One region of the Dickeya lacustris genome, then DNA from elsewhere that is predicted to be linked to it. Evidence: predicted binding sites of a transcription regulator. Region 1 holds the regulator's gene; the other holds the start of a gene.

Evidence for each region. Region 1 encodes PhoB, which activates phosphate uptake and scavenging genes when phosphate is short. Its sites were predicted from a motif close to CTGTCATAAAACTGNCNNAT; they were not measured.
Region 2: glpT (glycerol-3-phosphate transporter) is a predicted target of PhoB. The motif match lies at 1,614-1,633, and genes of this name have one in related genera.

What each region holds. Positions count from the first base shown of each region.
Region 1 is NZ_CP114280.1:3,754,232-3,757,642, forward strand. It holds gene O1Q98_RS16975 (AAA family ATPase) at 1-104, opposite strand, end outside; gene sbcD (exonuclease subunit SbcD) at 101-1,333, opposite strand; gene phoB (phosphate response regulator transcription factor PhoB) at 1,722-2,411, shown strand; gene phoR (phosphate regulon sensor histidine kinase PhoR) at 2,439-3,411, shown strand, end outside.
Region 2 is NZ_CP114280.1:2,869,481-2,872,891, reverse strand. It holds gene glpA (anaerobic glycerol-3-phosphate dehydrogenase subunit A) at 1-1,405, opposite strand, end outside; gene glpT (glycerol-3-phosphate transporter) at 1,714-3,063, shown strand; gene glpQ (glycerophosphodiester phosphodiesterase) at 3,284-3,411, shown strand, end outside.

The DNA of each region.
Region 1 (3,411 bases):
ATAGCAAACAGACTGTTGCTGGCAAAAGGCTCGCGCGTGAAATCGATTTTCCATTCGCCTTGCAGGGAGTTGAGATTTTTCAGCCGCAAACTGAGGATTTTCATGCACCGGCCTCCTGACGCTGTTCATCGACGTCCCGCACAATTTTGCCAAATAGGGTGCGCAACCGCTGCCGACGCGCGTCATCAAGTTCCGTTTCTTGCGCCAGCCGCCGCTCGAAAACCTCGGTCGGTTGCAGTTCATCGAGCGTTTCGGTGTCGAGCTGTACCAGCATTTGTTGCTGTTGTTCTCGCGCCCGGCGCAGCAGCAGGACATCCACATTCAGCGAGGCGGTTAGCGATTGAATGTGTTGCTGCATGTCGCTGAGGTAATCCTGGGTGGTGATTTCGATATCCAGCCAGACGGGTTTCTCGCCCTGATAGTCGCGAAAACCGGCCAATCGACGCTCGATTTCCGCCAGATTGCCCTTCACCAGTTGCATCGGCTGTTCTGCGGGGATAACCAGGGTACTGACATCCTGTAATTTCCCTTGGTCAAAATGCACCAGATAGACAGACTTTTCGTGATTGAGTTCATCAAAGCTGAGGGCGATAGGGGCACCGCTGTAACGAATATGCTCACATTGCGCCACGCGTTGTGGCCGGTGAATATGGCCAAGAGCAATATAATCGGCAGGGGGAAACGCCTGTGCCGGGAACGCATCCAGCGTACCAATATAAATATCGCGTACCGAGTCCGAGGTAGCCACGCCAACGGTCGTGAGGTGCCCGGTCATAACAATCGGCAGATGTTCCCCAAGCGTGGTGCGTAATGTGCAGGCATGCTGATAACAGGCTTGATAATGGCTGGCGATGGCCTCTTGTAATGCTTGCTGCTTTTGCTCGCCGGATTGCCCGGCTTTACTGGTAAAAAGCTCGCGGGCGCGCAAAAACGGTATGGCGCACAAAATCGCGCCGGGTTCGCCGTTGCGGTTATTCAGCACCAGAATGTGTTCTTCAATATCGCCATCAAAACCGGCGATGACCCGGGTATTGAGACAGGCGAGCAGCGAACGGGATTCATTGAGCGTAGCAACGGAGTCGTGATTACCGCCGGTAACAATCAACTGACAGCCGGTAGGCTGAAGGGCCACGACGAACTGGTTATACATCTCACGGGCGTAACTGGGCGGTGTACCGTTATCGAACACATCGCCTGCTACTATTAATGCGTCGGCCTGATGCGTTTCTACCTGACAAACCAGCCAGTGCAGAAAAGCCTGATGTTCAGCTGCGCGGCTGCGGGTGTAAAAGTACTGACCAAGATGCCAGTCAGACGTATGAATAATTCGCATGTGACTCCCTGCAGGTGAGTACAAACCACGCCTTAATTGCTACCGACACCGGCGAGCAATAAGGCGTTACGACAGTTTCTGTAACAATATTGTTGTTACGATATTGTTGTTACGGCGTCATGGTTTTTTCGGTGCGGCTGAAAACACCGCACGAGAGGCCGTGTCTTTATCATCGGCGATTATAGGCAGTCAGTTTAGGCCGTGTCCCCTAATATCTTGTTTGGATAGGGAGGATTTGCCCGCTTTGCGAGCGACTTTCCATGTTTTACATCGGGGAAACGGGCGAGAGTCGTGCGCAGTATGTGGCCGGATTTTTCATAAATCTGTCATAAAACTGACGCATAATGCACACCGCACGCTAACCGTGACGATTAACGGCAGGATTGATATGGCAAGACGTATTTTGGTGGTGGAGGATGAAGCGCCGATCCGTGAGATGGTGTGCTTTGTGTTGGAGCAGAACGGCTATCAGCCCGTTGAAGCCGAGGATTATGACAGTGCCGTCACCCGGCTGACCGAACCGTACCCTGAACTGGTGTTGCTCGATTGGATGCTACCCGGTGGTTCTGGCCTGCAATTTATCAAGCACATGAAACGTGAAGCATTGACCCGCGATATTCCGGTGATGATGCTGACGGCACGTGGTGAAGAAGAGGATAGAGTGCGTGGGCTGGAGGTGGGTGCGGATGACTATATCACCAAACCTTTTTCTCCCAAGGAGCTCGTCGCGCGCATCAAAGCCGTCATGCGCCGCATTTCGCCTATGGCGGTGGAAGAGGTGATTGAAATGCGAGGGCTGAGTCTTGACCCTTCCTCGCACCGAGTGACCACGCCAGAACATGCGTTAGACATGGGGCCAACTGAGTTCAAGTTGCTGCACTTTTTTATGACACATCCAGAACGGGTATACAGCCGTGAACAGTTGCTCAATCACGTTTGGGGCACTAACGTGTATGTAGAAGATCGTACTGTTGATGTGCATATCCGCCGTCTGCGCAAAGCGCTGGAAACCAGCGGGCATGACAAGATGGTACAAACTGTTCGGGGTACCGGATACCGTTTCTCAACGCGTTATTAGTCGCGTCTTTGCTGGAGAACGTCGGTCGTGCTAGAGCGTTTATCCTGGAAAAAGCTGGCGCTGGAGCTGGCTTTTTTTTGTTTTCCCGGTCTGTTGTTAGGGCTGTTTATCGGCTATCTACCCTGGTTTTTACTGGCCTCGGTGGTGTGTGCCTTGTGCTGGAACTTTTATAACCAATTGCGCTTGTCCTACTGGTTATGGGTGGATCGCAGCATGACGCCGCCGCCAGGTCGCTGGAGCTGGGAGCCACTCTTTTATGGTCTTTACCAAATGCAACTGCGTAATCGGCGGCGGCGGCGGGAGCTGGCGTTATTGATAAAACGTTTTCGCAGTGGCGCTGAGTCATTACCCGATGCGGTGGTCATCACCACAGAAGAGGGCAGTATCATTTGGTGTAATCGACTGGCACAGCACCTGCTCGGGTTTCGTTGGCCGGAAGATAATGGCCAGAATATCCTTAATTTGCTGCGTTATCCCGAATTTACCCAGTACATGCAACAACAGGATTTTAGCCGCCCCCTCACCTTAACGTTGAAAAATTCGCACCACGTCGAGTTTCGTGTGATGCCCTATTCTGAGGGGCAGTTGCTGATGGTAGCGCGCGATGTGACGCAGATGCACCAATTGGAAGGCGCACGGCGTAATTTTTTTGCGAATGTCAGCCATGAGTTACGAACGCCGCTTACCGTCTTGCAGGGGTATCTGGAAATGATGAGCGATGAATCGCTCGATGGCGCGTTGCAAGCCAAAGCGCTGCATACGATGCAAGAGCAAACCCGCCGTATGGATGGGCTGGTGCGCCAGTTGCTTACGCTATCGCGTATCGAAGCGGCGTCGTCAATTGATCTGAATGAAAAGGTCGATATCCCCCTGATGCTGCGCTTGCTCAAGCGCGAGGCTGAAACGCTCAGTCAGGGACGGCATGAAATTGTGTTTCGTGTAAACGAACAGCTGCAAGTGTTTGGTAATGAAGAGCAGTTGCGCAGTGCGGTATCTAATT
Region 2 (3,411 bases), 880 kb from region 1:
CCATGCCTACACGGGTGCGACGACGTAAATCGGTCAGGTTGTTGACCTGAAGCGACTCGACGGCATAGCGCACTTCGCCAGCCGTCACCGCCTCACACTCACACACCAGGCTGCTATCGACGCGCTGGCCGGAAACCAGCGTGGCGGCGCGCTGCCCGTGGCGGTAAATCGCTGACCCCCGCAACGGCGCAGAGAGCGGCGAAGCGGCCTGGGGCTTATCTTCCGGCTGCGACTCTGAGCCGGGCAACGGTGTTGACGCGGTGGTACACGAGGCACGATGGCCCAGCTTTTCGCAGACTTTATCTGTCACCCATTCGGCCATCAGGCGGTAAGTCATCAGTTTGCCGCCGGTGATGGTGACAAACCCTTCCAGCCCGTCACGGCTGGCATGATCCAGCAGCACAATCCCCCGGCTGACGCTGCGCCCGGAGGGGTCGTTGTCACTGGCGACCAGCGGACGAACCCCGGCGTAGGCGCGTAAAATGCGGGTCTGCGCCAATTGCGGAGCCAGCAGGCTGCCTTCACGAATCAGGGTATCGACCTCTTGCGGCGTCACCTGCATGTTGTCTATCTGGTCATAGTCGATACGCGTCGAGGTGGTGCCAATCAGTGAAATGGTATCGCCCGGCACCAGAATGTCGGCATCAGCCGGTTTGCGGCAGCGGTTAATCACCCGGTTATTGATGCGATGACCCAGAATTAACAATGCGCCTTTGGCCGGAAACATCCGCACGCTCAAATCGGCGTATTCGGCAATGCGCTGACCCCAAATACCGCCCGCGTTGACAACCACCTGCGCGTAAATTTCACTGGCGATTTTGCGTTTATGGTCGAAAACGCGCACACCGACGACACGACAGCCCTGACGAATCAGCCCAATAACCTCATGATAGGTTAAGACTTCTGCGCCATGTTCACAGGCATCAACCATGTTGGCAGCCGTGAGTCTGAAGGGGTCTACCGTGCCATCCGGCACCCTGACGGCCCCGATTAAATCCGGGTTGGCCGCCGGTTCAAAGCGTAGCGCTTCCTGTGGCTCCATGGCCTGCGCATCAATTCCCGCCTGTCGGCAGGCATCGATAAACTGCGCCTGATACTCAAGGGAGTCTTGCGGTAGCGTTAAAAACAGCCCATCGCTGGGTTCTATACAGTGGCGAGCAATGCGGCGCAGAATACGGTTCTCTTCAATACACTCACGGGCCGACTCGCTATCCGTCACGGCATAGCGCGCACCGCTGTGCAGCAACCCGTGGTTACGCCCGGTTGCTCCGGTGGCAATGTCATGCCGCTCCAGCAGCAAGCAGCGCAGGCCACGCAGCGCGCAATCGCGCGCCGTCCCTGCCCCGGTTGCACCGCCGCCAATAATGACGACATCGGTTTCCCGCCGTAAGCCTGCGTTAGCCATATCTGTTTTACCTCGGTTGGATCGCGCCCATATTGGGATATTGAGGCAAAGTAAGACATAAACCCACACAACAATGATTGATAAAGAACAAAAACACTCAAAAAACGAAAACAAATTGCGCTAACAAAAATAGAAATGTGACTTAAATCACCTTAATTTGAAAAATGATTATTTCAATTATGTTATTTAGAGCTCAAAATGACGTACTTCGTCATAAAAGTGTAACAGTTGCGCGTTAACTCACATCAAAGACTGCGCACATTCGATACGCTTACGCGCGTTATAGAAAATAACTATCGGGGATTTTTATGCTGAGTATTTTTAAGCCTGCGGCGCATCAGCCGCGAGTGGCAGAGCACCAGGTCGATCCACTCTATCGCCGTTTACGCCTGCAAATATTTCTGGGTATCTTTTTCGGCTACGCTGCTTACTATCTGGTCAGAAAAAACTTTGCTCTGGCAATGCCTTTTCTGGTTGAACAAGGTTTCTCTCGTGGCGATCTCGGTTTTGCGCTGTCCGGCATCTCCATCGCTTACGGGTTTTCCAAGTTCATCATGGGCGCGGTCTCTGACCGCTCCAACCCACGGGTGTTCTTACCCGCAGGCCTGATTCTGGCGGCAGCGGTCATGTTGCTGATGGGCTTTGTGCCGTGGGCGACGTCCAGCATTATGGTGATGTTCTGCCTGCTGTTTATCTGTGGCTGGTTCCAGGGTATGGGTTGGCCGCCGTGTGGCCGTACCATGGTGCACTGGTGGTCACAGAAAGAGCGTGGCGGTATCGTGTCTATCTGGAACTGTGCTCACAACGTCGGCGGCGGTATTCCCCCACTGCTGTTCCTGCTGGGGATGGCGTGGTTCAACGACTGGAAAGCCGCGCTGTATATGCCTGCTTTTGGGGCCATTCTGGTGGCACTGTTCGCCTTCGCCATGATGCGCGACACCCCGCAGTCTTGCGGCCTGCCGCCGATTGAAGAGTATAAAAACGACTACCCGCCGGATTATGACGAAAAGGCCGAGCAGGAGTTAACCGCCAAAGAAATTTTCATGCAGTACATTTTCCCGAACAAGCTGCTGTGGTATATCGCCGTTGCTAACGTGTTCGTGTACTTGCTGCGCTATGGCATTCTCGACTGGTCGCCGACTTACCTCAAAGAAGTCAAACACTTCGCACTGGATAAATCCTCCTGGGCCTATTTCCTGTACGAGTACGCCGGTATTCCGGGTACGCTGCTGTGCGGCTGGATGTCTGACAAAGTGTTCAAAGGCAACCGTGGTGCAACAGGCGTGTTCTTCATGGCGCTGGTGACTATCGCCACCGTGGTGTACTGGATGAACCCGGCGGGCAACCCCGGCGTAGATATGGCTTGTATGATTGTCATCGGCTTTTTGATCTACGGCCCGGTCATGCTGATTGGTCTGCACGCTCTGGAACTGGCACCGAAGAAAGCCGCAGGGACAGCCGCTGGTTTCACCGGCCTGTTCGGTTATCTCGGTGGTTCGGTTGCGGCAAGTGCCATTGTCGGCTACACCGTTGACTATTTTGGCTGGAACGGCGGTTTTATGGTGATGATTGGCGGTGGTGTGCTGTCAGTTATCCTGCTGGTACTGACCATGATTAATGAAACAAAACATAAAGCAGAACTGGCAAAACGCGCCTGATTCTGTCATCCCACCGGTGCCGTCGCACCGGTGGGCCTTAGCGAGCCCTCGCTGATTCAAGCTATACGCTATTGATCACAAAAATCTATTGCTTACAAAAGCCTATTGCTCACAAAAGCCTATTGATTACAACAATCTATTGATTATAACAATCACGCTTTCACCACCCGGTTTTGCCTGACACAGCACAGACTTCCTTCCACTCAAAAAGGACGCTGCAATGAAACCTCTGTTAACACCGCTACTGGCTGCGGGTATTACGCTTACCCTGTCATACCCGACACTGAGCCAAGCGGCTGCGAATACCGATGCTCGCTCGCAGGACGCACACCCACACATTGTCATCGC